Regions from separate parts of the Bacillus sp. FJAT-42376 genome, predicted to be linked through region 3. Evidence: riboswitches for the same ligand, from Rfam matches in the RefSeq annotation. Region 3 holds a riboswitch; each other region holds the start of a gene.
The links. Region 3 has a riboswitch for cyclic di-AMP ahead of CEF21_RS19295 (potassium channel family protein). Riboswitches for the same ligand answer to the same signal wherever they lie in the genome.
Positions count from the first base shown of each region.

Region 1 (7,701 bases), 2.1 Mb from region 3:
GTCCATTTGAACAGCCTGGGAGCCCAGATCACAGCCGGCGAATACGCAGAACTTATTAAGGCGGAAAATAAAAAAGCTGCATTATAACTCTTTCGGTCAGGGGATGATGAGATGGAAAATAAAAAGGTAGCCATTGTAACAGGCGGAGCCTCAGGGATAGGAAGAGCACTGTGCCTGGAATTATCCCGTCAAGGAGCTGCTGTGATCATTGCGGATATAAATGAAACGGAGGGAAAGAAAGCTCAAGCAGCCATCACCGGTTCCGCCTTTGTTTATTGTGACGTAAAGGATCTCCGCTGCATGGAAAAAATCATTCATGAAACGTATACGAATTATGGGAGAATCGATTACTTATTTAATAATGCCGGGGTTGCTTTATATGGGGAGTTCTCTGATATGAATATGACACACTGGAAAAAAACGATGGACGTGAATGTCTGGGGAGTGATTCACGGAACACAGATTGCCTATGCGATTATGAAAAAACAGGGATTTGGCCATATCGTAAACACCGCTTCCGCTGCAGGACTTGGTCCATCCCCCTTTTCAGCCGTTTACTCGGCAACAAAGCATACCGTTGTAGGGTTAACGACTTCCCTTCATTATGAAGCAGAAGCATACGGAGTGAAGGTGACCGCCCTCTGCCCCGCCTTTGTGGACACCCCGATTCTTAATAAAGCAGAAGCGGTTAAACTGGATAAATCCCTCATCATGGAACAATTCAAGAAACAAAAAATGATGTCTCCCGAAAGATTTGCAAAGATTGCGTTAAAAGGCGTACACCAAAATAAGACAATTATATGCCCAATGCCTCTCAGAAAAACGATGGATGTCTTCTTTACCCTTTTTCCTGCTGCACATTCATCCCTTATGCGGCTTGTCTGCAGGGTCAGCAGGAAGGCAAAAGTATCTGCTTGAATGGAAACCTGAAAAGCTCAAGCAGGTGTTTGGCTTTGAGCTTTCGGATACGCCTGGTTTCACCACTCTGCTGAGTGTGCTTCAATTTTCACTCCACAATCTTTGAACATTGATTAGCTTATGCCCGTGAAACTCCATTCTGTAAATATCAGGTTTTGAGGTGCTATATAAAAATTCTAAATCATAGCTGCTATCAAAATACGCCATCATCAAGGTCATAACCGCCCCGTGTGTTCCGACTGCAACTCTTTGCCCGCTGTACGAAACGAGCAGTTGTTCTAATACGCTAACTGCTCGTTTCTGACAGTCTGCATTGGATTCGCCTCCTTTTAAAGAGAATGTCGGTTCCAAAAATGACCTCTCTAATAGAGGAATTAATTCTTTGTCCGCTGCCCGGCTATCATCAGAAGAAAAGATTCTTTCTTTTAAATCTTCAAATACAATAACCTCTTTTCCTATTTGTTCAGCTAATTTTTCAACGGTTAATATGGACCGTATATACGGACTCGATACCACTGCATCAATCTTCTCATCTTTCAGAATCTCCGTTACCCGTTCCACATCTGCATACCCTTTTTCGGTCAATGCTCTTGTTCTTTCCTTTCCTTCCTTCGGTGATTCACCGTGTCTGACCATATAAATAAAGGTACTCATTCTTTTTTCCTCCTGTCCGCTCTCTGGGAATACCATACCACAATAAGGAAATGACGCTTACCAGCTTTTTTCAGGAGAAAAAAAATAGGATGAAATCGTTTCGATTTCATCCTATTTGAAGCCTTATTATTTATTATCATTTAAAGAAGTTCTGCTAAGAACCCGACTCGCAGCGCAGAACTGACCAGGGCCCTGCTGGCCTCTGATCCGCCTTTCCTAATCGGCCTCTTTCCGTGTTATTTTTTCAAATGGTACGGTACTGTCGTAATGATTACATTTCTCCGATACAGCAAGAATGCACGGATCAGCAGACTGGACTGGTTATGGAGTATATTGTGCCAGCCCTTTTTCGGAATAAACTGCGGAATGACCACTGTTACTTTATAGTTGGATTCACTCGCTTTTTTCTCGACTGTATCGACAAACTTGGTAAGCGGATTGATGATGCTGCGGTAATGGGACTGCAGGGTGACGAGCCTAACATCGGGCTGCCACTTTTTCCATTTCTCTTCAAATTTGCGCTCATCTTCGCGCTCAAATGCGATATACACCGCAATAATCTGGTCCGGAGAAAGGGATTTGGCATAGTTTAAAGAATTCTCCACAACATGGGTAATTCCGGCAACCGGAACGACGATGACGTTTCCTTCGATTGGGATTGCGCGCTCGCACGTTGTAATCCTTAATTGGTCGCCCACTGCTTCGTAATGCTTGCGAATCTGGTGAAACAGGATAATGATAATCGGCAGGAAGATTAGAATCGACCATACCTGTGTAAATTTTGTCAGGAAGAAAATCAGCGTAACAAGGAAGCAAATGACCGCTCCCGCTGTATTGATAATAAACTTCGGGATCCAGCCGGCCGGTTTTTCCTTCAGCCATTTCACCATCATCCCTGTCTGGGAAAGCGTGAACGGAATAAATACTCCAACGGCATATAGAGGGATGAGGTGCTCTGTCTGGCCTTTGAATGCGATAATCAGGATAATGGAAAAAACAGAAAGGATGATGATTCCATTTGAGTAGCCTAAGCGGTCTCCTCTTACCGTAAACATTCTTGGAATGAATTTATCCTTAGCGAGATTGACGGCAAGGAGCGGGAAGGCGGTATAACCTGTGTTCGCTGCCAAAATTAAGATCAAGGCCGTTGTCCCTTGAATAAAGTAATACATAAAGTTCCGGCCGAATGTTTCCTCGGCAATTTGCGAAACAACCGTTACTTCTGCAGCGGGCACAATTCCGTAATAATAAGCAAGATAAACAATTCCAGTAAACAAAATTGCAAGAAGTGTACCCATCGCAACAAGGGTTTTCGCGGCATTGTTCGGAGCCGGATTTTTAAAGTTCGGAATTGCATTGGATATCGCCTCGACCCCTGTCAAAGCGGAGCTTCCTGATGCAAAAGCTCTTAACAGAATAAACAGACTGAGTCCTGCAACCGGTGTGCCGATCGGTGTATGTGCGTCAGCCGGGACCTGACCTGTTATAATATGATATAAGCCTGCTCCAATCATAATAAATAAAGCAAGAACGAATAAGTAGACCGGATAGGCTAATACAGAAGCAGACTCCGTTACTCCTCTTAAATTTAAAATTGTAAGCAAGATGACAAAGACAATCGCAATTTCCACGTTATAATCATGCAAAGCAGGAAACGCGGACGTAATCGCATCCGTTCCTGCAGAAACACTCACTGCTACAGTCAGAATGTAGTCCACCAGCAGGGAACCGCCGGCAATCAGACCGGGATTTACTCCTAAATTGTTTTTGGAAACAACATAGGCGCCTCCTCCGTGGGGATAGGCAAAAATAATCTGACGGTAGGATAGGATCAATGCCGCCAGCAGGACTAAAACCCCTAATGCAATCGGAATGGAATACCAGAACGCAGCTGCACTGATGGTGATCAGCACAATCAGAATTTGTTCCGGACCATAGGCAACGGAAGATAATGCATCAGATGACAGAATGGCGAGCGCCTTTTTCTTATTGAGTTTCTGTTCCCCAAGCTCCCCTGATTTTAAAGGCCTTCCGATTAGTAACCGTTTTATTGAAGAAATCAAACTTTTCACCGCCATATAGAATTAAACTTATGATGCCCATTTTTGCTAAAAACGATTTTCAGCCATTAAAAATGTCCGCAAGCCATTAAAAACAGACCTGCAGACATGGATGTTCCTGTCTCACAAGCTCCACCTTCCTTCTCATATAACGCTTACGAGGTTAGCTGCCGGATTCGGACCATTGAGTAGCCCTACCTTTTTAAAGGATTCACCCCTCGGATAACGATTATCCATTAAACGGGTCCCCCGTACCATGATGGTTTAAGCGGTTTAGAAATATGAAACCGTTGATTATCATACTCCCGTATTTAGGAAAAGTAAACAAAAATTTTACGGCTTTTTCAGCTGAAGAGAAATGAGATATTTTGATGGCAAAACGGAAAGAATACACGATAGGAAAAATGATTGGAGGAAGCGTATGAACAAAGAAAAAAAGCCATTGCTTTCGGATGAATTTCTGGATGCGGTAGAAAAAGAGATTTCAGATTTATACGGCGTGCAAACCGTTGAGGAAAATGAAGAGCCCCTAAAAGCGGACCAATGAAAAAGAGCATCGGAAAAGATGCTCTTTTTCTGGCTTTCCAGACTACTTGATTTCAAATTCCGCTGCGAGGTCCGCCTTCATGTCTAAAATGTTCTGAACGTCTTTTACAACTCTGTATTTTCCCGAACTCAATTCTGAAGTATTCAGCGTAATGATCTGGGATTTTCCGGGGAGAACATTGATTCCTATATCTCTAATCGACATATCGGGACTGGCCTGTTCCCACTTTCCTCCCGTCCATTTTTCAAAACGGTATCCTTCTCCCGTAAACAATGCTTCAGGACCGTAGTTTTCAAGTTTCAATTGGATGGTATCCGATTTCGTGATCTGCTTTTTATTCAATGACACCTTTGCATTGATTTCCGCTGTTGGCACATAAATGAGTTCAACACCCGTATCCTCGACTTGTCCGTCTTCCCCCAAAATTTCTATGCTAATCAAATACAGCGCATTTTCTTTGTCGGGCAGAACGGCAGAGAAGCTTGCCATTTTTCCTGTTTTCTCGGCAATCAGCTTCACTTTTTTGTAATTCCGGTCTCGTTCCGTCAGCTGATACCGGATTGTTTTCTCAGCGGAAGCGACTTTTAGCACGGACTGTACAGGCGATTTTGGGGGCAGGATGTATTGCGAGGTCTCAAAGTGGAAGCCTCCCCTTCTTTTAAAATACTTTCCTGTATGCGGACCGTATTCTGTTTGCTTGTGAATGTTGTGGGGCCACACAAAGTATTCATTTTTTTTGCTGGGAGTTCCGATTTGCGAGGGGATCTTGCTTGCTGCAGAAGCTGTCACTGGGATTTCCTCTTTTGAACAAGCGGAAAGAGCCAATACTAAGAGCAGAAATACGGCCATCATTTTTTTCGGTTTCACCTATTCACTCACCCTTTTTCTTTGTTAGTAAATACTCCGTCAGGAAGGATTGCCTTCGCACACTGGCCGGCTCTGAATGGCGGGGCAGCTTCGTTTTGCACAGTCTAATCGAACTGGTGACTACTTGATCTCAAATTCCGCCGCGAGGTCTGTCTCCATGTTTAAAACATTACGAACGTCTTTAACAACTCTATATTTTCCCGAACTCAAATTCGCTGTATTCAGCGTTACGGTTTGGGATTTCCCCGGAAGCACACTGATTCCTATAGCATTAAACGTCATATCCGGATTTGCCAGTTCCCATTTTCCTCCCGTCCACTTTTCAAACAGGTACCCTTCTCCCGTTGACAATTCCTGAGGACCGAAATTTTCAAGTTTCAATTGGATGGTATCCGATTTCGTGATCTGCTTTTTATTCAATGACACCTTTGCATTGATTTCCGCTGTTGGCACATAAATGAGTTCAACATCCGTATCCTCGACTTGACCGTCTTCCCCCAAAATTTCGATGCTAATCAAATACAGCGCATTTTCTTTATCTGGCAAAACAGCAGAGAAGTTTTCCATTTTTCCTGTTTTCTCCGCGATCAGCTTCACTTTTTTGTAATTCCGGTCTCGTTCCGTCAGCTGATACCGGATTGTTTTCTCAGCGGAAGCGACTTTTAGCACGGACTGTACAGGCGATTGGGGCGGCAGGATGTATTCCGAGGTGTCAAAATGGAAGCCTCCCCTTCTTTTAAAATACTTTCCTGTATGCGGACCGTATTCTGTTTGCTTGTGAATGTTGCCGGGCCACACAAAGTATTCATTTTCTTTGCCGGGAGCTCCGATTTGCGAGGGGATCTTGCTTTCTGCAGAAGCTGTCACTGAGATTTCCTCTTTTGAACAAGCGGAAAGAGCCAATACTAAGAGCAAAAATAAGGCCATCATTTTGTTCGGTTTCACTCATTCACACACCCTTTTTCTTTGTTAGTAAATACTCCGTCAGGAAGCATTGCCTTCGTCTAATAGTCGGCCGCGAATGGAAAAAGTTACAAAAACCAAGGTCGTTAACCGCTCATTTCTTGTGCTGTCTGTCCTCCTTTGCCTATAATGACGGTAAAGAGGTGAAGAATTTGAAAGCGGATCATTGGCTTTACGTATTTTTTCTTATTTGGTACGGCTGCGGTGTTATATTGCTTGGATTTGACATTCTGCCTGTCTGGCTGGAATGGGCTAATGTCGTCTTTCTCATGGTAGCCGGTCTTTTAGGCGGCGTTTATTTTTATCATACATACGGAAAGGCACTTGGAACGGCCTTATCGCTCTCGGTCATCTTCCTCTCCATATTCGCTGAGCATTTGGGTGTGGAGTATGGCATTTTGTTTGGAGATTATTATTATACGAGAGACTTCGGCCCGCAGCTGATGAGCGTTCCCATTGCGATTGGGTTTGCCTGGCTGATGATAATAGCGGGATCCCATGCCCTGTTAAAAGCGGTTTTGCCTGAGGCACCTGCGGTCATCTTCAGTGCCATCGGCGCTCTACTTGCTGTTATGATTGATTTGATTATTGATCCGGTCGCATATGAAGTGAAAAACTATTGGGTGTGGACAGCGGACAGCTTCTATTACAATATCCCCTTTTCGAATTTTTCAGGATGGTTTATTACCGCATTTGTCCTGCATATGATCATTCAGCTGGCTGGGAAAAAGACATTCAAACAGGTCCCGCTCTGGCAAAACAGGATTGTTCTTGTTTACTTTTTAGTGCTCTTCATGTTTGTCCTGCTCGCAGCGATTCATTTCCTATGGCTTGCGGTTGCGTTCACTGTAATCCCTGCCGCTGCTGTCCTGTCTGTCTATATTTTATCTGTAAAGAGGGGTTCACATGATCGAAGCCAGCAAAAGCAAGTGGTTTGATTTTGGTTTTTCCAAATATGTGAACAGGCTGTTTAAGCAGCATTTCAGAGGGATTTTCATAATGGCTCCTTCAGCCCTCCCTGATCATGCATTGTGGTGCTCCAACCACAGCTCCTGGTGGGACGGCCTTGTTTTGCACTATCTGAACCGGACGGTGCTGAAACACGATTTCCATGTCATGATGCATGAAAAAGGCTTAAAGGATTTCCCTTATTTCAGAAAAATGGGAGCTTTTTCGGTGAACCGTGATCATCCTCGGGAAATCATTCATTCGGTCCAATACGCAGGAACGCTGCTGAATGAGGGGAAAAGTGCCGCCATTTTTCCACAGGGGGATGAAAAGCACCTGGAACAGAGGCCGCTTGGGTTTTTATCCGGGATTATCGCCATCGCTGAAAAAAGTCCGGATACTCCTATTCTGCCGATTGCCCTCTATTATTCATTCGGAGCTGAGAAAAAACAGGAGCTATACATACAGATTGGCGAGCCTTTGGCCTATTCAAGCCTTACAGGAAGCCGGAAAGAAAAGACATATAGGCTGGAGGAGCTTTTTACCGTTCAGCTCGACGGACTCCGGGCCAAGGTGATTTCCGGAAAGACAGGAGATTTCCGAAATGTTCTATAAGAAAGGAGGAATACGATGAAAAAGGCGGTTGTCGTTGGAGCCGGGCTTGGCGGATTGTCTGCAGCCATTACCCTTGCAAGCAAAGGCTGGGACGTAACGGTGGCGGAAAAAAACAGCCATTCCGGCGGA
Region 1 covers NZ_CP033906.1:1,620,951-1,628,651, reverse strand. Annotated here, with positions in the region: gene CEF21_RS08260 (GDSL-type esterase/lipase family protein) at 1-87, shown strand, start outside; gene CEF21_RS08255 (SDR family NAD(P)-dependent oxidoreductase) at 112-918, shown strand; gene CEF21_RS08250 (histidine phosphatase family protein) at 1,000-1,572, opposite strand; gene CEF21_RS08245 (APC family permease) at 1,809-3,635, opposite strand; cyclic di-AMP (ydaO/yuaA leader) riboswitch at 3,769-3,913, opposite strand; gene CEF21_RS08240 (hypothetical protein) at 4,054-4,179, shown strand; gene CEF21_RS08235 (immunoglobulin-like domain-containing protein) at 4,222-5,046, opposite strand; gene CEF21_RS08230 (immunoglobulin-like domain-containing protein) at 5,167-5,991, opposite strand; gene CEF21_RS08225 (carotenoid biosynthesis protein) at 6,162-6,947, shown strand; gene CEF21_RS08220 (lysophospholipid acyltransferase family protein) at 6,916-7,572, shown strand; gene CEF21_RS08215 (phytoene desaturase family protein) at 7,588-7,701, shown strand, end outside.
Region 1: another riboswitch for cyclic di-AMP. It lies ahead of CEF21_RS08245 (APC family permease); the one in region 3 lies ahead of CEF21_RS19295 (potassium channel family protein).

Region 2 (7,701 bases), 1.8 Mb from region 3:
ATTATCCTGTTTTTAATTGGGGCCGCTCTGTGCGGTATTGCATTCACGATGGAGCAATTGATTATCTTCCGCGCCATCCAGGGTCTTGGTGCCGGTGTTGTCATGCCGGTAACGATGACCATTATCGGGGATTTGTATACCGAAACGAAAGACCGCGCCAAAGCACAGGGCTGGATCAGCGCCGTCTGGGGAGTGGCGGGCGTGCTTGGTCCCCTTCTCGGAGGCTTTATCGTCGATACGATGTCCTGGCGCTATATTTTCTTTTTGAATCTTCCGTTTGGTTTGGTTGCCTTAGTCATGCTCCTGAAGTTTTACAGGGAAGACGCCTCAAAGGAAAAGCAGAGCATCGACTATTTGGGCGCAGCGGCGTTTTCCATCGGAACGATCTCTCTTCTTTATGCCCTCCTGTCCGGCAGCCAGTCTCAGGATTGGAGCAACCCGGTCATAATCAGCCTTTTTGCAGCGGCTTTGGCGGTATACGGGGCATTTGTCTGGATCGAAAAACGAGCCGCAGAACCGATTATCCCGCTCAATTTGTTTTCCAACAAGCGGGTGCTCATTGTGAACATGCTGACGCTTCTCACCGGAGCCGTCATTATCAGCATTACCATCTACCTTCCGATTTGGAGCCAGGGGGTATTGGGGAAAAGCGCCACAGCCGCAGGATTCATTCTCATGCCGATGCCGGTTTGCTGGACGTTTGGATCAATTATTGCAGGAAACCTTGTCGGCCGCCTGAAAGCCCAGGCCATTATTACGATGGGAACGGCCATTTTAAGCGCCGGCGCTTTTCTTCTATTTTCACTGTCCGCCCAGTCACCCGAGTTTTTCATTTATGCATCGATTGGAATGATGGGTCTCGGTATGGGTTTGATCACCCCCATTTTTATGCTGATCATCCAAGGGTCCGTGCCTTCAAATAAAAGAGGATCTGCCGTTGCACTCAACACATTCATCAGCACCTTCAGCCAGACACTCGGTTCAGCCGTTTTTGGAACCATTTTTAATCTGGTCACACTCTCCCAGGCAGGGAAAGGCAATCTTAACCTGAACGCGTCCTTCGACCACGGGAATGTGCCGGCGGAACAACTGGAAGGCTTGCAGGGAATCCTTGCATCAGGTGTTCACTTTATCTACGGAGGAACGCTGATTCTCGCCCTTCTCAGCTTTGGAATGTCATGGCTGCTTGTGAAGGTAAAAGACAATGCCGTGCAGGAAACGCTATAAAAAGGCTGACCCGGAAGTCAAATGGCTTCCGGACCAGCCTTTTTTTGCGGCCTTAGAATGATTTTAAGGACATTACCCATCCCGCCTTAGCGGCAGCGTGCAGCACCGGAATGCTCCTCCGGACTTAATAATTTCCGATAAATCCGTTTCGACTACTTCGTATCCCCACTCTCTCAACCGATCATTTGTGTGCGTATTGAGCGGAAGGGCAATAATTTTTTTATTTCCAATAGAAAAAACGTTCACACCCAGCCTGAACTGATCTTCTTCCTTCACTTCAATCACTTCGAAACGGGACTTAATCCAATCAATGTCTTTTTGCTCCAGCGCTTCCGGAAAAAGAAGCGCCTCCTTTTCTGAAATCATGTTAAAGACACAATCTAAGTGCAAGTATTCCTTTTTAATCGGAATCGGCTGTATTTCATAGCCGGGAAGATGGCTCTCGAGCATCTTTACACTGTCGGCCGAGGTCCTCTCACTGATGCCTACATAGACCGTTTTTCCGTTAATCAGAACATCTCCGCCTTCAATTCCGGAACCTTTTAAATCCACATAATCTACTTCTGCCCGGTCGAGCCAGGCCTTCAATACGCCCTCTTCCCCCTGGCGGATATCCATTTCCATATTCGCAATAAACAATGTGCGGCCGATCGTAAAGCCGATATCTCTTGTGAATACCTGCTCAGGAAACCGTTCGTCCGGTTCCAGAAGATGGGTTTCGATTCCATGCTCCTCCAAAATGCGGACGAATTCCTTATGCTGCCTGACTGCTTTTCCGGCATCGAGCTCCTCATCCTGATATTCCTTCTGGGTTTCATTGATAATGTCTTCAATTTTCATATATACCGGCGGGCATAACAGAACGCTTCTTAGAGCGGCAAATTCATTGGAACAGCTCGGTTGTATGGTCTTCACTTTTTCAGGTCCTCCTCATACGGGAATGTATGAAAAGTAGTGTTTCCCTCTTTATGGGGTTTCATGACTCTGACGGGATTTTGCGCCTGAATATTCGGGTATATGAATGATTGTATCAAGCGCATAATAATGGGTAAATCCATAATAGGAACGGGGATTAAATATGTATAACCGAATTGAAAATTTAAAGAAGAACCTTCCGGAAAAACATCAGAATATCGCTGTATTAACAGGACACATCTTTGAGGCTTTTGATCATCTCATTGAGGAGCACCGCCATTATGTGGGGGTAAATGCCACAGCGAAAATTCAGCCGAATCCGGATGAGGAACGGACATTTTTCGAAACGATTAATCAAGTGAAACAAATCATTTTAACGGAGCTTGAAAAAACAGCAGAGGATATCGGCCATAAAGGGGATAAAAACTGGGTGAAAAACTATCCGGACGGGGTTGAATAACGAAGGGGTGAATGCCCCCCTTCTTATTCTATCCAGACTTTATATAGAAAAGAGCCGTTCTCAGAGCGTTTCTCGGTCCCGATTTTAGCTCCTGAATCAGAAGCCAGAAGAAAAGAAAGGACATACGCTACTTTGTGATCAGGTGTCGAGTATCCATCGTACAGCTTCGCAGACATCTCATTGGCAATGGAATCTGCCCACAATTCAGCTTCCCACAGTGTTTCAAACAAACGGTCCTCATGCTTCCATCTCTTCTCCATAAAAGTCCCCCTGTTTCTGTTTATTTCTGCATATATATTTTATCGTTTGCCATTACTTTCTGGGAAGCAGGAATTTTATGATGCTGATCAATCCATTTCGCCATCGGCCTGAGAATGCTGTTCACAGCCACTACAACCGCTGTTCCCGCAGCGGCGAGAAGCAAAAATCCTGACCCGGCAAGTGTTCCCACTGCGGCCGAGCACCAAAGAGTCGCTGCTGTATCAAGCCCTCTCACTGTCAGCCCTTCCCTTAAAATGACCCCTGCACCAAGGAAGCCAATCCCGCTAACTACCTGTGCCGCAATTCTCATACTGGAATGGCCGTCTCCCAGTGCTTCAAGAAGAACAAAAAGACAAGCCCCAACGGCGACGAGCACATTCGTCCTAAGGCCTGCTAAACATTGATGCCATTGCCTTTCAATTCCAATGATGATTCCTAAAAACAGTGCCGTCAGAAGCCTCGCGATCATTTCCAGTTCCATTTATTCTTTCCCCTTATCGAACTCATTAAATTTTGTTAAAAAGCTGTTCCGCACAGTATTCAATAATTTCTCTCCGCCGGATCATGCCGATAAAAATTCCCTGGTCATCAATAACCGGAACAAAATTTTGCTCCATTGCCCTGGAAATAATCTGCTCCATTTTTGCATGAATCAAAACCGGTTCATTTTTTTTATGCATTTCGACCTCTTTAAGGCTGATTTTATGTGTGCTGTCAAAGCTTAGATTGGGGGTGTTCTTCATTTTCCACAGCAAATCCCCCTCCGTCAGCGTTGCCACATATTTTCCCTTTTCATCTAACAGCGGCAGAGCCGAATATCGGTGATACTCCATTTTTTCCAATGCCTGGCGCATCGTTGCATGAATCGGCAGATGGACCACTTCTTTTTTTGGAATTAAGAAAAAGGCTATATTCATTTGTATCGAAACTCCTTTATATCAAGTCTTATCTTCATTCATCTTCTATTCATTTATTCCATAACAAAAAGACCTCCTGCGCGGCTTCCGGTCTGCTGTGTAAAAAAGACAGCAAAAAAAGCCCCTGTAATAAGGCGGTCTCAAGACCTCCTTCGCTTTAGCCGACGAAGTTAGCTGACGGGCAGGATGGCGAAAGAGTGCTTCATCCTTTCTGCATAAGCAGAATTAGCCCCGAAAAATTGGTTCCTCCGTTCCCGTCTGCACGGGATTAAGCCACTATATTTGCATGTCTATATTACTCCCTCCCATTGCCCTATGTAAATGTGAGATTTTGACTATTATTGATCATGTTTGCGTTTTATTCTCCGTTATCTCCAGTATGCTTGCCAGTCCTTCTCTTTTCTGAAAATATAAGCGAAAGGAAGAAAACGAATTCATTTTTCTTTCCATAACCCCTTCCCTATTGTCTGTAAACCAGTATAATAGGAAAGGGCAAAAAAGCAGCAGAGAGACAAAAAGATTTTTGCTGCGGATTTGTACAAGTTAGGGATTGTTTGGGAAATGATAAACTGTACACTCTTTCAAACCCTCGTCATCATCAGGCTTATTACATAAGGAGGTTGCTGCTTTGAGTATCATTATTTCACTGGTTGGAATCGTCATCATTTTGCTGCTTGCGTATTTGGCGAGTAACAATAAAAAGCAAATTAAGTACAAACCTATAATCATTATGCTTGTGCTGCAAATCGTTCTAACGTTTATTCTCTTGAATACAGGGATTGGGTTATTCATTATCAATGGGATTTCAGCTCTGTTTACCAAACTTTTGGAATATGCAGCAAGCGGGATCAACTTCGTATTCGGTGGAATCGCCAATCCGAAAGAGATGCCTTTCTTCTTAAATGTTCTTCTCCCGATTGTTTTTATTTCAGCTTTAATCGGGATTGCCCAGCACATCAGACTGCTGCCGATCATCATTAAGTATCTTGGATTGGTTTTAAGCAAAGTGAACGGCTTGGGGAAACTTGAATCCTACAATGCGGTGGCATCTGCCATTTTCGGCCAATCCGAAGTATTCATCTCGGTTAAGAAACAGCTCGGCCATCTTCCGGACCACCGTTTGTATACACTGTGCACTTCCGCTATGTCGACCGTATCCGCCTCCATTCTTGGTGCATACATGACAATGATCGATCCTAAATATGTCATTGTGGCCCTTGTCCTGAACCTGTTCGGCGGTTTTATCATCGTGAACATCATCAATCCTTACGATGTCGCAGACAGCGAAGACTTCATCGAGGTGCAGGAAGGGGAAAAACAAACCTTCTTCGAAATGCTCGGCGAATACATTATGGACGGCTTTAAAGTCGCCATTATTGTTGGAGCCATGCTTCTCGGTTTCGTTGCCCTGATTGCGGCCATCAATGATCTGTTCAGCATCATTTTCGGAATCAGCTTCCAGACCATGCTCGGATACGTCTTTGCACCATTTGCTTTCATCATCGGAATTCCGGCGGGAGAAATTGTACAAGCCGGCACCATTATGGCGACGAAGCTTGTCTCCAACGAATTTGTTGCCATGCTGGACCTTGGGAAAATGACGGATCTGTCTGCCCGGACAACCGCCATCATCTCCGTATTCCTCGTCTCCTTCGCCAACTTTTCCTCCATCGGTATCATTACCGGTGCGGTGAAAGGACTGCACGAACAAAAAGGAAACGTAGTTGCCCGCTTTGGACTAAAACTTCTTTACGGTGCAACATTGGTAAGCTTCCTATCCGCAGCAATCGTTGGAATGCTGTTGTTTTAATCAAACGATGCGGCGCTATTGCGCTGCATCGTTTTTTTTTGGTGGAGAATCGGGCTGACTTTTTCGTTTATGATGAAATTTTTTTATTTATGATGAAATTTTTGGCATTTATGATGAATTTTTCTTATTTATAATGAAAAATGGCTGACTTATGCTGAATCCTCTGAAATACAACACGCTGCACCTAATTTTTAGGTTGAGAATGGCTGACTTTTTTATGTAATTGCTGACCCTTTGATATTAATTGCTGACTTTTAACCGTTAATTGCTGACTCTCCAGCTACAATTGCTGACTTTTATCCTTTAATTGCTGACTTCCCAGCACTAATTGCTGAATTCTGAGCGTTAACTGCTGACTTGCCATCCTGAATTGCTGACTCCACCTTGAATGGCTGACTCCACCCTGAATTGCTGACTCCACCTTGAATTGCTGACTCCACCCTGAATTGCAGACTCCACCTTGAATTGCAGACTCCACCTTGAATTGCTGACTTACCATCCTCAATCGCTGACTTCTAACTACGAATTGCTGGCTCCACCTAAAGATGCACGAAGTCATCACTTCGTGCATCCAAATCTTACTTTTTCTGACCCGTATAAACATGTATCGCGTCCCTCAAAAATTCAGCGAGTCCGGTCTGCTGCTCATCGTAGTAAGCCTTGAACCGTTCATCTTCCGTGTACATATCAGCAAGTCCTGCATGGGCTTCTTTGCTGTATTCCGGCCAATAATGGCTCAGCCACTGCTTATGCAAATCTGCTGCTTTTTGAGCAGCGGATCCCGCTGGGTCGCCTGTTATAAAGGCTTCCGCCAAAACGGATTTCATCTCCTGCTCTAGTTTCACCGCTGCTTCATGCTGCTCTTTAGTCATGTTTTGAAAGGTTTCATTGGAACGGTCGACGGTTTCATCCCCATATCGGCTGCGGATTTCCTTTCCGTATTTCACCTCATTTTCCTCAAGCTTTGCTTTCTTAAATCCTTCGAACTTTTCCAGATCCTGCATATCCATTGTCCCTTCGCTTGCTGAAATGGTCTTCTCAACATTTGCGATCAGCAAATCAAGCTGCTTTCGCCTCTCCAGGAGTTTTTCACGATGTTCGATCAGCGCCTTCCCCCCGCTGAAACCGGGATCATCCAGAATTTCCCGTATGTATTCCAGGGCCACCCCAAGCTCCCGGTAGAAGAGGATCTGCTGCAGCCGATCCACTTCCGCTGTACCATAAATCCGATACCCCGATGCATTCATTCTTACCGGCTTTAGAATGCCAATTTCATCGTAATATCGAAGGGTCCTGGCCGTAACCCCTGCCAGTTTAGCGAGCTTTTGCACCGTATATTCCATCGTTCTTCCCTCCTGTTGAATTCAGATTACACGTTGACGCTGCGTAAAGGTCAATAGGTGTTTTTAAAAAAATGTAGAGATTCCCAATCGAAATCTTCATAATGGAAAAGAATGAAAGGAGAATTAACATGCTAATTGATTGGACTCATATCCATTATGTATCCGTACTTGCAGGTGCTGTCCTCTATATCCTTTATGGCGGCATGTATTATTCTATTTTGCTTAAGGAAAAGGGAGAATTCTCGAAGAACGAGACCCGGGGCCCAATAAAGTATGCGGTCTCAGTTGTTATTGCTTTTATCAGTTCGTTCTTAACCGCCATCCTTGTTCAGTCCATTTGGACCGGCAGTCTGCTGACCGGATTGGGAATCGGCTTCATCATCGGCCTTCTCATCTCTCTTGTTTATGTAAAGAATTCCTTATTTGGTTTAATGAGCAGAAAAGCGATGTTCATTGCCATTGGAGATCATCTCGTGATTTTCACCCTGCTCGGCGGGCTGCACGGACTGCTGAACTGAAAAGGAAGGGATTCGCACGGAAGCGAATCCCTTCTTAAACATTACTGATGACTCGTTATATCCTTAACTGCTGCATGAATTTGGTTTGTTTTACCCTTGATTCCCTGCTGATCCAATAAATCAGTCATTCGATTAAGATGTTCCTGATCCTCAATCACTACATAATGATCCTGGCTGAATTTATTTTTCCGTCTGATTGATAGTTTATAGGACATGTTAAGACGGCTGTGGAGCCCGTAAAGGGGATGAG
Region 2 covers NZ_CP033906.1:1,385,809-1,393,509, reverse strand. Annotated here, with positions in the region: gene CEF21_RS07120 (MDR family MFS transporter) at 1-1,227, shown strand, start outside; gene CEF21_RS07115 (dimethylarginine dimethylaminohydrolase family protein) at 1,300-2,142, opposite strand; gene CEF21_RS07110 (hypothetical protein) at 2,306-2,602, shown strand; gene CEF21_RS07105 (hypothetical protein) at 2,626-2,862, opposite strand; gene CEF21_RS07100 (MgtC/SapB family protein) at 2,883-3,344, opposite strand; gene CEF21_RS07095 (CBS domain-containing protein) at 3,370-3,780, opposite strand; cyclic di-AMP (ydaO/yuaA leader) riboswitch at 3,925-4,065, opposite strand; gene CEF21_RS07090 (NupC/NupG family nucleoside CNT transporter) at 4,409-5,590, shown strand; gene CEF21_RS07085 (MerR family transcriptional regulator) at 6,169-6,933, opposite strand; gene CEF21_RS07080 (DUF1761 family protein) at 7,062-7,451, shown strand; gene CEF21_RS07075 (hypothetical protein) at 7,493-7,701, opposite strand, start outside.
Region 2: another riboswitch for cyclic di-AMP. It lies ahead of CEF21_RS07095 (CBS domain-containing protein); the one in region 3 lies ahead of CEF21_RS19295 (potassium channel family protein).

Region 3 (7,701 bases):
TTTCCCGGCAAGAAAACCGCATATGATAAAAGCTGCAGCAAGGTAAGGCAACACGGCAGCTAGGGAATCAAGCTTTCTTCCTTGTATGGAACCGGCAAGCCAAAACAGAACCTGGTCAAGAGCGGCTTCATTTACAACGAGCAAGCCCTGGGTCAGTGAACTGAAAAGCGCGGCCATCGCAGCACCGGCCAAAGTCAGTTTGACAGGGGTTAGTCCCTCCCGCCCCATCGAACCGATAAAGTACACCGCAAAAGCAGCTGCAGCGGCGCCGAGAAACGACAGCCACGTAAACGCCTGCAGGGATGATATACTAAAGACCGATACAGCTATTACTACAAAAAATCCTGCCCCGGCATTGATCCCGAACACTCCCGGGGAGGCGAGCGGGTTTTTAGTGAGTGCCTGCATAATGACTCCAGCCATAGCCAGGCTTGCTCCTACCAGCGCAGCAATAAGTGCTCTGGGGAGTCTGACGGTTGTTAAAATAATGTGCTCATTGGAGCCGTCAAAATCCGTGAAAGCTTTATAAGCAGCATTCCAGTTTGTCTGGGCATATCCATACACGACACTTGCACTCATGACAGCGAGAAGGATTAGAAACAGCCCTATTAATAGAATGAATTTTTTTGTACCAGACTTAACTACCATATATTTTCTCCGTTTGAAATCATCAAGTTTTGACTTTTTCAGTCTGTCATTATTGTATCAAATGCAAATGAATTTGAAAATCATTTTCAATTAGTGTTGACATCGCATACAAATCCGCCTTATTATTTTAATGTAATTGAAAATCATTATCAAATGGGGGTCAATAGAATGAGAAATACATATAAGAAGTCATGGTTAAGCGCAGCCGCCTTGCTCCTTAGCCTTACCCTTCTGCTCGCGGCATGCGGCGGCAAAACGGAAACTAAAAAGGAAGAGGCAAATCCGGAAGAGGCTTATCAAATAAAGCATGCGATGGGCGAAGCAAAAATTCCGAAAAAGCCTGAACGGGTAGTCGTGCTAACAAATGAGGGAACGGAAGCGGTACTGGCAATGGGAGTTAAGCCTGTCGGAGCTGTTCAATCTTGGCTCGGTGATCCATGGTATGACCATATTAAGAAAGACATGAAAGACGTAAAAACAGTGGGTACAGAGAGCGAAGTCAATTTAGAAGCGATTGCTGCCCTTAAGCCTGATTTGATTATAGGGAACAAAATGCGCCAGGAAGCGGTCTACGAAAAATTAAACGCAATCGCTCCAACGGTATTTTCTGAAACGCTGCGCGGCGACTGGAAAGAAAACTTTTCCCTCTATTCAAAAGCATTAGACCGTGAAGAAGAAGGAAAAAAAGTCATTGGTGATTTTGATAAGAGAATTGACTCGATTAAAGAACAAGCCGGGGACAAGCTTTCACAAAAAGTTTCCGTTGTCCGTTTTATGGCCGGTAAAACCCGTGTGTATTACGATGATTCATTCTCAGGGGTTATCTTTAAACAGCTTGGGATTAAGCATCCGGAAGGAACAGATAAATTGTTTGCTGCAGACCAAAAAGATCAATTCATGAGAGAAGTTGGGAAAGAAGCCATTCCTCAAATGGATGGAGACATGATCTTCTACTTCACTTATGCTCCACCAGGAGATACAGAGGCAGTGAAAACAGAAGAAGAATTTACGAAAGATCCTTTATGGCAAAACCTTAACGCTGTGAAAAACAATAAAGTTTATAAAGTGGATGATGCCATTTGGAACACAGCAGGCGGCGTTATGGCTGCCAATAAGATGCTCGATGAAGTTGAAAAATACATCGTTCAAAAATAAAAACCAAGCTGAAGGAGCCTTCCTTCGGCTTTTTTCTTTTAGAAGGAATACAGTGTTTCTCCATAGGGTAAGGATAAAATAGAAACGTGAAGAAACGGCAGGTGAAAATATGGGGCAGGCAGCTTTATGGGGAGCTTTTGCAGGATCTTCCATCCTGATTGGCGCGCTGCTTGGATTGCTGCAGCGTATTCCGGCGAGAATGGTTGGCTGGATTATGTCATTTGGAACAGGAGTATTAATAGGAGCTGCATCATTTGATTTATTGGAAGAATCTTTAGACGGCGGCGGAATACTCGGTACAGCAATTGGTTTTCTTGGAGGCGCTCTGCTGTTTACGATCTGTGAAGTCATGATTGCTAGAAAAGGCGGCCATCAGCGGAAGAGATCAAAAGAAAACCCTGAAAATCATTCAGGCGTCTCTATTTTTATCGGAACCATCATTGATGCCGTTCCTGAATCTGTCATTATCGGTGTAAGCATTCTTCAGCAGGGTTCTGTGAGCGTCTTGATGGTTATCGCGGTTTTCATCAGTAACTTTCCTGAAGGTTTATCCAGTACAACAGGACTAGTGAAGGATGGGTATTCCAAAAAGAAAATTTTGTTTATGTGGTTTACTGTGGTCCTGCTGGCAACCATCAGTTCTCTTCTCGGCTACTCACTTCTCCAGAATGCCTCCCCTGCTTTCACTGCTTCAATAGGGGCATTTGCAGCCGGAGGAATCATTGCAATGGTCGCATCCACCATGATGCCGGAGGCCTATGAAGAAGGAGGTCCCATTGTCGGGATGATTACTTCTTTAGGTGTTCTCTGCTCCATGATCCTATCCCAGCTGTAAAATTGAGCATAAAAGAAGGGCCGTTTCCAGGCCCTTCTTTTGTTTATAACTGCAAATAAAACTGGCCTGGCTGATTGCTAAATCCGGTCCCTCTCTATCCGGCCGGACGACTGCATTTTTTCTTCATTCAGATTAAACTGTCCGGTGAGACCCCGCAGTGGCGAAGCCAGGAGGAGGTTCACCACCCGCCCAATGATAAGCGAACGCCTGAATCGGAAATCAACAGCCAAGTTTAACAATGTTTTTTAGACTATATTAGTGCCCAGTGTTGATATTTATCACCTGTTGACTGGAGCGGAAGGCGTGAGACTTCTGCGGGAGAAGTTGAAAGGTGAGACCCCACAGTGGCGAAGCCAGGAGGAGGTTCACCACCCGCCTAAGGATAAGCGCACGACTGAAGCGGAAATCAACAGCCAAGAATATTACCCTGTTAATATATCCTCTTTCGGGTACCGTACCATTTGTTTTCCGGATGGAGTGGCAAGAGAGTAAATGAGAGTGAGCGGGCCTAGTTTTCCAAGAAACATGATGAAGACGAGAACAATTTTCCCAAACGCTGTAAATTTTGCTGTAACGCCCATAGAAAGCCCTACAGTGCCGAAAGCTGATACGACTTCAAAAAGGATTTCCAAAAAAGATTCATTTTCGGTGATTGTCATTAGAAAAACGGCTCCTATTATAAACAAAATCGATACGATGGAGATGGATAAAGCTCTCACAATGTAGCCGCTGTCAAGGGCCCTTCTGCCGAGGTTAATCTCTTTTTTTCCTTTTAAAAACGTGAGGGTTGCCAAAAGGATGACCATCGCTGTCGTAAGCTTGATCCCCCCTCCTGTTGAAGCACTCCCGGCACCGATAAACATTAAAATAATAATGTAGAAAAGCGATGCTTCATGCATGGCACCGATATCAAGAGTATTGAACCCCGCCGTACGCGGTGAAACAGCCTGGAACCAGGATGCCCATAATTTATCCCCTAAAGAAAGTCCCCCTAACGTACCGGGGTTTCCATACTCCAGGACAAAGAGAATCAGCATGGATACAAGGTTAATAATGAGCGTGGCGACCAGCATAATTTTGGTATGCAGACTGAATTTTTTAAATTTTTTCTTCTGCCATATATCGACCAAAACCGTGAATCCGATTCCTCCAATGATGAAAAGCAAGCTGATGACGATATTTACAATGGGATTTCCCACATAGTCCATTAAATTATTAGAAAAAAGCCCGAATCCTGCATTGTTAAAGGCTGAAATTGCGTGAAAGAAGCTATAAAACAGTCCTTTCCCCCAGCCAAACTCAGGAACCCAGACAAAAGATAAGAAAATCATGGCAAAAAGCTCAATTCCGAATGCGAATATAAACATATATTTAACGAGCCTGATTACTCCGCCAATATTCGTTTGATTTAATGCCTGCTGCATCACAATCCGGTCTTTAATTCCGACTTTTCTGCCGAGCATCAAATAAATGAGGACAGCGAAGGACATAATTCCAAGTCCTCCAAGCTGAATTAACAGGGCAATAACCGTTTGGCCGAACATCGTAAAAGCTTGACTTGGATCGACGGATGAGAGCCCTGTTACCGTCATTGCGGACGTTGTGACAAATAGCGAATCCACCCAGGAAATTCCATTCGTTGTGGAAATCGGCAGCTTTAACAGACATGTTCCCGCTATAATGCCAATAGCAAATGTCAGGACAAGCAGCTGTGACGGTTTAAGCTTGATAACTTTCGGCATATTCATTCGCTACATTCCTTCCTCCTCAAACCGGGAGATCTCTTTGTTTTTCCCAATAACAAATAAAATATCACCTTTGACCACCATTTCTTCCGGGTGTGGAGAAACAATCAGGTCATCATTTCGCTGAATGCCTACAATGCTGCAGCCGAATTTTGCGCGTGTATTCAAATCCATTAATGTTTTCCGATTGATTTTAGCTGTGGCGACCAATTCGGCCATGCTATGTTTTTTAGATAACTCAATGTAATCAATCATTTTTTCCGAACTGATATGGCGGGCAATCCTCTTTGCCATATCTCTTTCCGGATGAATGACCCGGTTTACTCCGATTTTGTCCAGCACACGCTGATGGTAATCGTTTTGAGCTTTTGTCCAAACCTCTTTGATGCCAAGTTCTTTCAAAAGAAGAGAGGTTAAGATACTGCCCTCGATATCGTCTCCAAGGGATACGAAAGCATGGTCCACATTCCGGACGCCAAGCTGTTTGAGGGCTTCCTCATCCATAGAATTGGCTTGAACAGAGTGGGTTGCATATTCAGAGTATTCTTGAACCCTCGCTGAATTTTGATCAACAGCGAGAACTTCTCTCCCCAGACTATAAAATTCTTTTACCAGGCTTCCGCCAAAACGCCCTAAACCGAAAACGGCAAATTGTTTACTCACAGATGAAGACTCCCTCTAAGAAGATTAATCAGGTTAGTATGTATCGGCTGCGGCAGCTGATTACAGACTTTCCGCAACAGGTCGAAATCAGGAAAAAATCAGGAAGCACAAAAAAACACAGAGGAATCTCCCTGTGCCTGATCTCAACACAAGTTTCATGAGCCTCTCCAATACGCTTACGAGGTTAGCTGTCGGGTTAGGGCGCCGAAGTAGCCCCTTCTAATAAAAGAATTCACCCCAAGTGAAGGCAAGTGCCTTCACATCATCATGGATCCCCCGCTTCCATAAGAATTAAGCGATATAGGTTTTGAAACATTCCATTTTATTTACGTGATTACGGATGTATCTTACTCCTGTTGCGGTTTATAGTAAAGAGGAAAAAAGAAGTTTTTTTGCCCTTCTCCTGTTATTTTCCCCTGTTTACACTCCTTAACCCTATAAATACTTAACCAGGCTCTAATTATCTTCATTTATCTTTCATTTACAACGAAAAAAAGAGGCTGGGACAAATGGTTTACGGCTAATAAAAAAACCGAACTATAATTTGAAACTCTTGTATAGAGCTTCGTAATCGTTCGGTTTTACTGTTTTTCATGTTTATTAAAAGACTAAGTTAAAGCATGTTATTGATTTTTAACACCTGTTGATTGGAGCGGAAGGCGTGAAACTCCTGCGGGAGCAGCGGGACAGGTGAGACCCCGCAGTGGCGAAGCCAGGAGGAGGCTCACCGCCCGCCCCGCGGAAAGCGAACGACTGCTGCGGAAATCAACAGCCAAGTTTAACAGTGCTTTTTCAAAAGAAATATTCGGTTATAAGGACAACAATTTTAGTTATGTCTCAGCCTCTAAACCGTTTTCCTTTTCTTTGAACTCTTCGCGAAGAGATAAACTGCTATCACCAGAATGAAAATGATGATGAGCGGAATCATATAAGGCTGGGCAACTTCTTTGATGTGCATCCAGTTGCTGCCGAGCTGTATTCCAAGATAGAGAAAAAGGACTGTCCATGGAATAATAGCGGCGACAGTAAAAAGGGTAAACTTCCATGCCGGCATTTTAGCAATCCCTGCAGGAATAGAAATAGCATGCCTTACAACGGGAATAAAGCGCGCTGAAAAAATAACCCCTGTTCCATATTTCTCAAACCACTGTTCAGATAAATCAAGATGCTTTTTCTTAATCAAAAGATACTTTCCGTATTTCTCGAGAAGCGGCCGCCCTCCATAATAGCCAAGCCAGTACAGAAAAAGCTGAGCAAGCGTTCCGCCAATTACGCCCGCTGCCAGTGCACCTGCAAATCCTATTCGATCCAATGAAATTAAATATCCTCCATATCCAAGAACAATTTCACTGGGGATGATTTCAATCATTAATCCAATAGCAATTCCGAAATAACCTAAATCAGCCAATGCCTGCAATATCGTAAAAATGAAATCTTTCATAACGAACTCCTTTGTCCTCAACGACCTATAGTCTACTATACGTCGTTAGCAGACAAGTATTCAACCATTTATTGCGAAACTTTAAAACCAAAATAAAAGTGCCTGCAGCGGATTAAACTGCAGGCATTTTCACTATCTATTACATACTTCCTGCCATTTTTTGATCTGGAGGCAGGCTTCCATTCTTTTTCTCGGACTCGGCTACAATAACAGCACAAGCAGCATCACCAGTAATGTTAACGGTTGTACGTGCCATATCCAAAAGACGGTCGATCCCAAGAATCAGGGCAATTCCCTCTACCGGCAAGTTGACTGAGTTTAAAACAAGAGCAAGCATAATCAAACCTACTCCCGGAACACCTGCTGTCCCAATACTCGCAAGCACGGCTGTGAGCACAACGGTCAGCAGCTGGGTGAGGGTAAGGTTTTGCCCGTATACCTGGGCAATAAATACAGTGGCTACCCCTTGCATAATCGCTGTGCCATCCATATTAATTGTTGCGCCAAGCGGCTGGACAAAGCCGCTGATCTGTTTCGGAACCCCCAGATTTTTTTGCGCTGTCTCCATTGACACCGGCAGAGTCGCATTACTGCTCGAAGTACTAAATCCAACGGTCATAGCCGGAGAGAATCCCTTAAAGAACCAAATCGGACTCTTTTTAGCTAAAAACATAATGCTTGAGCCATACGTGAGGAACGCATGAATGACAAGGGCCAGGACGACAACGATGAAATATAGCCCCATCGCTTTAATTGCATCAAACCCCTGGCTTCCAACTGCAGTCGCAATTAATCCGAATGTTCCGTATGGAGCGAACTTCATAACAATGCCTACAAGGTACATCATTAAATCATTTCCCTGCTCCAGCACTTTCTTTAGAGCAGCCGTTTTTTCGCCAAGCATGGCAATTCCAAATCCTACAAAGACGGAGAAAGCAATAATTTGAAGCATATCACCGCTTGCCATGGCCTCAATCGGGTTCTTAGGGAAAATGTTTAGCAGGGTATCAGCTACAGAAGGAGCCTTCTCTGCCTTATACTCAGCGTTTTGTGTATTAAACTCTCCCACATTTCCCGGCTGAATAACCAATGCAAGTACAAGACCGATAACGATTGCGATCGCAGTAGTAGACAGGAAATAAGCAATGGTCTTACCCCCGATTCTTCCCAGCTTTTTCGGGTCACCCAATCCGGCCACTCCTAATGTAATAGAG
Region 3 covers NZ_CP033906.1:3,821,162-3,828,862, forward strand. Annotated here, with positions in the region: gene CEF21_RS19275 (FecCD family ABC transporter permease) at 1-648, opposite strand, end outside; gene CEF21_RS19280 (ABC transporter substrate-binding protein) at 817-1,803, shown strand; gene CEF21_RS19285 (ZIP family metal transporter) at 1,913-2,638, shown strand; gene CEF21_RS19290 (TrkH family potassium uptake protein) at 3,061-4,386, opposite strand; gene CEF21_RS19295 (potassium channel family protein) at 4,390-5,046, opposite strand; cyclic di-AMP (ydaO/yuaA leader) riboswitch at 5,205-5,354, opposite strand; gene uptA (undecaprenyl phosphate transporter UptA) at 5,891-6,487, opposite strand; gene CEF21_RS19305 (dicarboxylate/amino acid:cation symporter) at 6,627-7,701, opposite strand, start outside.

Region 4 (7,701 bases), 1.7 Mb from region 3:
CCTTCAGCGCCATCGCGTTTCTCTTCCGCCGCTCCCTGCTTTCTCGCAAGCTCGATCACGGAGCGGCCTTCCGGTGTTTCATCGAAAAGAGAGGTTTCCATCGCGACTCTGTTCAGTTCGGTTTTACTTGTCCCCCCAACGGCTACAAAGTCAGCAGCCATCCGGTTTCCGTGTGTAATCGTTCCGGTTTTATCGAGGATAATGGTGTTGATGTCCCCTGCAGCCTCAACGGCTTTCCCTGACATTGCAATGACATTAAACTGTGTGACACGGTCCATTCCGGCAATCCCGATCGCGGAAAGCAAGCCGCCGATCGTCGTTGGAATGAGACAGACTAGCAAAGCGACAAGCGTCGCGATTGGAACTGCAGCGTCCACATAAGACGAGATGGGAAGCAGTGTCGCGCAAACAATCAGGAAAATCAGGGTTAAGCTGACAAGTAAGGTATTCAGCGCAATTTCATTCGGTGTTTTTTGGCGTTTCGCCCCTTCGACCAGGCCAATCATCCGGTCAAGGAAGGATTCCCCGGGATCCGTCGTAATTCTGATCTTAATCGCATCACTGATAACCTTTGTTCCGCCCGTCACCGAGCTGAAATCACCGCCCGACTCTTTAATGACAGGCGCTGACTCACCGGTAATGGCGGATTCATCAATCGCTGAAACCCCTTCTATGATTTCTCCGTCACTTGGAATCAGTTCATTCGCTTCCACCAGGACAAGGTCGCCTTTCCGTAAATCCGTCGAGCTGACAACCTTATAGGAACCATCCTTCTGAAGAAGCTTTGCTTTCGTATCCTGCTTCGTTTTTTTCAGGGAATCGGCCTGCGCCTTTCCCCGGCCTTCCGCTAATGCTTCAGCAAAGTTAGCAAAAAGGATGGTGATAAACAGGATGATGCTGACAATCCCGTTATACCCGGCACCTTCCCCAGGACCGAACAGGCTTGGAGCCAAAGTGAGGATAAGGGTGACTATAAACCCGATTTCCACTACGAACATAACTGGGTTTTTCGCCATCGTCATGGGATTTAATTTTTTAAAGGCATCAATTGAAGCCTGTTTGACAATATCATTTGTCATCGTCGCTTTCCGCTTCGTATTCATGATCTTGCTCCTTCTCTTCTCTTTGTATTAGTTCGCAATCGTCAGCCATTCTGCAATCGGTCCCAGTGCGAGCACAGGGAAGAATGTAAGGGCTCCAACCACAATAACGGTGAATACCAGAATCGTCATAAACGTCAAATTATCGGTTTTAAATGTTCCAAGTGTTTCAGGCACCGGCTTTTTGCTGAGAAGCGACCCGGCCGCAGCAAGCATAGCGATAATGGATAAGTAGCGTCCAAGCAGCATCACAATCCCTGTGGAGATATTCCAGAACGGTGTATTATCGCCAAGGCCCTCAAATCCGGATCCATTGTTCGCAGCAGATGAAGTGAATTCATACACAACCTGTGAAATGCCGTGGAAACCGGAGTTGGAAATCGCGGATGAGCCCATTTCAGTAGCCAGCGCGATGGCCGAAGGAACAAGAATGATCAGCGGATGAACAAGAATCGTAATCGCGATCAGCTTCATTTCTTTTGCTTCAATTTTTCTTCCAAGGAATTCCGGCGTTCTTCCGACCATCAGGCCAGCGAGGAAAACACCGAGAATCGCATACATCAGAATATTGATCGTACCGACACCGTCACCGCCGAAGATGTTGTTCAGCATCATCAATCCGAGCGGAACCATTCCGCCAAGCGGCGTCAGCGTATCATGCATATTGTTGACGGTTCCTGTTGTAGCCGCCGTTGTGACCGTTGTAAACAAGGCACTTTGGGCAATTCCAAACCGGACCTCTTTCCCCTCCATACTTCCGTTTTCCTGGGAAAGTCCGATGTTTGCAAGCGCCGGGTTTCCGTTGCTTTCAGCAAAATAGGCAGTAGCCAGGAAGGCAAGGAAAATGATGCCCATGGAGCCAAACAGGATCCACCCCTGCTTGCGGCTTTTCGCCATGTGCCCAAAAGCAAACGGCAGCGATGCGGGAATCAGGAACATTGAAAGAATTTCCAATACGTTTGTAAATGGATTAGGATTTTCAAAAGGATGGGCCGAGTTGACTCCGAAAAATCCTCCGCCGTTAGTACCCAAGTGCTTAATGGATTCAAGTGCCGCAACCGGCCCGCGGGCAATTTGCTGCTGTGCTCCTTCAAGGGTTTCAGCGTTTACTGTACCGCTAAATGTCTGCGGAACACCCTGGCTGACTAAAACAAGACCCACCACGATGGAAAGCGGAATAAGGATCCGGGTATGGGCACGCACGAGGTCCACATAAAAGTTCCCCATGCTCTTTTGCCCGGTCAGGCCTCTAAAAAAGGCAATACAGATGGCAAGCCCGGTTGCAGGCGTCGTAAACATTAAATACATGATGACCATCATCTGGGACAGATAGGATAATCCCGACTCGCCGCTGTAATGCTGAAGGTTCGTATTCGTTAAGAAGCTCGAAATCGTATTAAAGGATAAAAACGGGTCCATTGCGGCAATTCCGCTCGGGTTTCCCGGCAGAACATGCTGCAGTCTGACAACGAGATAGGTGATGGCAAACATCGCGATGTTGGAAAGCAAAGCGGCTAGCGCATATTGCTTCCAGGTCATCGATGAAAGCTTTATTCCTGATAACTTATAGATGATTTTCTCAAAGCCGAACACCCGGTCCAGCTTCGTCTCTTCCAGCGAAAAGGCGCGTGCAATATATTTCCCCATCGGAATAGCCAGCAGCACGACAAGCAGCAGGACAACTCCTATTTGAACAAAATCCATGATTTTCTCCTCCGGCATTCGAATTAATATTTTTCAGGATGAATAAGGGCATCAATTAAGTAGGCTGACAAACCAAGTACGAGAATCAGTAAAAAGATCATTCCGCCACTCCTATTCTTTTATGACTTTTTCACAAAATACGATAAATCCGTAAAACAGACCGAAGCATATAACGGCGATCCCTATCGCTGCAATGTCCATACGCGACCTCCCAAATTGAGTTCAATGAATGATAAGCAGGAAGGCGGCTGCCTCCGCCGATTGTTCTCCTGAGTGCTCCCTCCAGGGGATGGAGCAGTCCCGAAAACAAAAAATAGACCAATGCTTACTCCTTCCCCGGGCAAATCTTAAGAAAGCTCCGGCACCTGATGGGCAGGGCCAAGCAAAGATTTGTTGATTCGGAGAAAAAGCACTCATTGGTCTACGTTACGTCCAGCAAGCCAGAAGCTTCCTTTACGTCCAGTCTCCCAGACTTTTTCACTTATCCATTCACATGTTCAGTTTGTAAGCAAAATAAAAAGACCAGCGGAATGAAGGTTTTTTTTGCAGAGTTTATTAAAAAACTCCATAAAAAAACACCTTACTTAAGGCGGTCATGGACCTCCTTCGCTTTAGCCGACGAAGTTAGCTGACGGGTAGGATGGCGAAAGAGTTTCTCATCCTTTCTGCTGCTGCAGAATTAACCCCAAAAAATTGGTTCCTCCGTTCCCTGTGTGACAGGGACTAAGCCGTCTTTAATTGTTTCTTACGAGATTTATTTTAATCCTGCTGAACAGCAAAGTAAATACCTGGTTAATCATCATATCCATTCATATTTCCTTATATTTTGCCTTTATTCATTAATATCGCAACCCAGGATAAACTTTTCACATTATTTCTCCATTTTTCTCCTGTTGACAAACTTTTTCCTCCTGATTAAGATTAGCTGGAAATCAAACGGGTTATGGAGGACATGGGTTTGCCTTATACAACGAAAAAGAAACTGGAAGCAGACGTAAGCGAAGCATTAATCAAATTTCAGCGCGAGCTGATCGGCAGAGGTCCTCAAGAAGCCAAAACGTATATCATGAGGGACATGGTCATTACCCGATTCAAAGGAGTCATGACGGTTGAAGAGAAGCACCTGGTCGAACGGGATGACGGCCGAAAACTCGTCAAGCACATGAGACAGCTGCTGAGGGAAATGTACAGCGAAAAATACGAAGAAATCATTGAAGGACTGACCGGCTGCAAAGTTCTGTCCAGCCATAGCGATATCAGCACAAAAACCGGCGAACGCATCGAAATGTTTATCATGGATCAGGATTTGGAGCGGCTCATGGAGTCTGCGTCTGCCTGTTCTTCTCAAGGGGAATAAAAACGCGGTTGGGGCGGAATGGGACGGTGGACTTTGGAGTGGGTGCGGCTGATGGCTCGTTTTGGGCGGGTGGCGGGTGGCGGCTCGCTTTTTTCAGCTGGCGGTGCCTGTCCCCTGCTATTTCACCGTACTAAAGCTCTGGTACCTCTCCTGCAAACCCTTGCTGCACAAGGGATCATCGGACTTTGCCTCTGTCCCCCGCTGCGGTGATGAATGTGGGGACTGGCACCGTGCCAGTCCCCTTACATTTTACCGTACGAAAGCTCCGGCACCTATCTCCCAATCCCTTGCTGCATAAGGGCTCATCGGACTTAGTCTCTGTCCCCTGCTGCGGTGATGAATGTGGGGACTGACCCCCGCCACGGCATTACTGGAGTGAATCCTGACTGCCTCCCCGCCACAGCAAGCCACAACAACAGAACGATCACCCCACAAAAAAAACGCTTGGATCAGATCCAAGCGTTTTTGTATACCCGATTATTTTCCTGCCTTGTTTCCAATGATCTCTTCTACCGTTTCCATAACGGATTGTTCTACGTGCGCAAGGCGCTGTTCGGCGTCTTCGAGGGACGTGCCTTTAACGGCGAAGTAGAATTTGATTTTTGGTTCTGTTCCGGATGGACGCAGGCAGAACCACGTGCCGTCTTCGAGGAAATATTTCAGCACATTGGATTTTGGAAGATCGATTTGTTCTTTTTCGCCGGAATCGTTCCGCTGTCTTTCGCTGGTTTTGTAATCCTCGATAATGGTTACTTTTTTGCCGGCGATTTCAGCTGGCGGGTTGGAACGGAAGGCAGCAAGGATGTCCTGGATTTGCTCAGCGCCTTCTTTGCCTTTCAGCGTCAATGATTTTAATCCTTCTTTGAAGTAGCCGTACTGCGCGAAAATTTCAAGCAATCCCTGATAAAGGGTCATGCCTTTCTTTTTATAGAAGGCACATACTTCCACTGCGAGCAAGGCGGCCTGAATCGCATCTTTATCACGGGCAAAATCGCCGATTAAATAGCCGTAGCTTTCTTCATATCCGAATTGGAAGGTATACTCTCCAGACTCTTCGTATTCGCGGATTTTTTCCCCGATGAATTTGAAGCCGGTGAGGGTATCCAATGTTTCCAGTCCGAAAGAAGAAGCCACTTCCCGTCCGATTTCAGACGTCACGATGGTCTTCAGGACAATGCCGTTTTCCGGAAGGATGCCCTTTGCTTTTTTCTCAGACAGCAAGTAGTGAAGAAGGATTGCGCCTGTTTGGTTCCCTGTGAGAACCACATATTCGTCTTCTTCGTTTTTCACTGCAATTCCTAGACGGTCTGCATCCGGATCGGTTGCAATGAGGATATCTGCCCCGGCTGCTTCGCCATCCCGAATGGCCAGTTCAAACGCGGCATGCTCTTCAGGATTGGGAGATTTCACGGTTGAAAAATCAGGGTCAGGAAGCTCCTGCTCTTTTACAATTGTAACGTTCTCGTAGCCTAATGCCGCCAAGCCCCGTCTTACCGGTTTGTTTGCTGTTCCGTGAAGCGGTGTGAATACAACCTTCACGTCAACTTCCTTGGACAGGTCCGGGTTCACCGAAATGGAGGTCAATTTCTCTGTATATTTTACATCGATTTCTTCCCCGATGATTTTAATAAGGCCTGCTTCTTTCAGACTTGATTCATCCTTCACTTCTATGGACAGCTCGTCCTCAAGCTCATTAACTTTTGCGATTACTTCGTCTGCCGCAGCAGGCGGAAGCTGGCCGCCGTCTTCGCCGTATACTTTGTAGCCGTTGTATTCAGGCGGGTTGTGGCTTGCCGTTAAAACGATTCCTGAAAAAGCATTCAGCTCGCGAACCGCGAAGCTAAGCTCAGGGGTCGGGCGAAGCTCATCAAATACGTATGTTTGAATGCCATGTGTCGCAAGCGTTTTCGCTGCTTCCATCGCAAACTCAGGAGATTTATGACGGGAATCGTATGCGATTGCCACGCCTCTCTTTTTCGCTTCCTCACCGAAAGATTCTATGTATTTTGCCAAGCCTTCGGAAGCTTTTCGAACTGTATAAATGTTCATTCGGTTTGTGCCCGGTCCGATTTCTCCGCGCATACCGCCTGTACCAAACTCCAGATCCTTGTAGAAGCAATCCTCCAGCTGTTTTTCATCATCTTTGAAACTGACAAGCAGATCCAATAGTTCAGGGTCAAGATTGGTTTGGTTTTTCCAGCGCTCATAGCTTTGTGTCCAGTTCATCGTTTACCTCCTGAAGTGCTAAGTTTTATCCTTCTATACGGTTTCTCCATCCATGCCGCGCTCTCCTGCTGTTTCGCACGAAAAAGAGCCGCATGTTCTTGATTATTTTATCATAAAAGCAGGGATGGGGGCGGGTTTTGCCTGGTGTGGGGCCATGGTCCGTGTCCTCCGGGCCGAACTTTGTCAGGCTGTGTCGAATCGCCCTTAGGCGACATCAATTCGGACTAAATCTTTCCCGAACACAGCTTTGTTTGGACCTCAGTCTTCCGGATGGTGCCCGTAAACCGGTTCAACCCCATACCATACCCTTATATACACAAAAAAAAACCGCCCCGGGTCATCGGGGCAGTCAAAATTATTCAGCGAGCGGCACGACCGCAAAATCGATTTGCTCGTTCAATTGCTCGGTATAGATTCGTTTCTGTTCATCCGTCCAGCTGAGGCGGCTGGCCATGTAATCTATGACAGGTTCTTTGTAGCTCCGAACCCAGTCAATGTTAAAGTAGACAGCGCCTGTGCGGCGGACGAAGAAGTCAGCCGGTGTAGCAGCCAGTTCTTCCGTAATCGCGTATTCTGCAGCGGCAAGAACGTATGCAGGAACCTGCAGGCGGGCCGCTTCTTCCTTTACGCCGTCCAGAATTTCAAATACTTGATCCACATTGGAGCCGTATCGCTGGGCAAGGCGTTCTGCTTCCTGTTCTGTTAGTCCATGCTTTTGGCCGGCTTCTGTTTTCACCTTTTTGAACTGCTGGAAGCTGGATGCTCCTCCGACATGTCCGCCTGAAATCGGCATGTTTTTTGTTTTGCATTTGCCGAAGTCTTTTCCTGTTTCGTCTTTTAACCGTTCTGCTACAAGGTTCACGATATGCTCGGCCATTTTCCGGTAGCCGGTCAGCTTTCCTCCTGCGATGGTAATCAGACCGGAGTTGGATGTCCAGATTTCATCTTTTCTTGAGATTTCAGACGGATCCTTTCCTTCCTTATGGATAAGCGGACGCAGACCTGCCCAGCTCGATTCGGCATCTTCTGGCTTGATTTCAAGGCTTGGGAACATATAGTTGATGGAATCGACCACATATTTGCGGTCCGCTTCTGTCATTCTTGGTTTGGCAATATCGCTTTTGTAAACTGTATCCGTTGTTCCTACGTAAGTCTTGCCTTCACGCGGAATCGCAAATACCATCCGTCCGTCCGGTGTATCAAAGTATACCGCCTGCTTCAGCGGGAAGCGGGACTGGTCAAATACAAGATGAATTCCTTTAGTCAGCTGCAGGTGTTTGCCTTCCTTCGAGTGGTCTTTCTCTCTTAGACCGT
Region 4 covers NZ_CP033906.1:1,304,637-1,312,337, reverse strand. Annotated here, with positions in the region: gene kdpB (potassium-transporting ATPase subunit KdpB) at 1-1,103, opposite strand, end outside; gene kdpA (potassium-transporting ATPase subunit KdpA) at 1,131-2,804, opposite strand; gene CEF21_RS21875 (potassium-transporting ATPase subunit F) at 2,828-2,905, opposite strand; cyclic di-AMP (ydaO/yuaA leader) riboswitch at 3,403-3,544, opposite strand; gene CEF21_RS06655 (Na-translocating system protein MpsC family protein) at 3,757-4,161, shown strand; gene CEF21_RS06650 (phospho-sugar mutase) at 4,639-6,387, opposite strand; gene CEF21_RS06645 (glycerol-3-phosphate dehydrogenase/oxidase) at 6,743-7,701, opposite strand, start outside.
Region 4: another riboswitch for cyclic di-AMP. It lies ahead of CEF21_RS21875 (potassium-transporting ATPase subunit F); the one in region 3 lies ahead of CEF21_RS19295 (potassium channel family protein).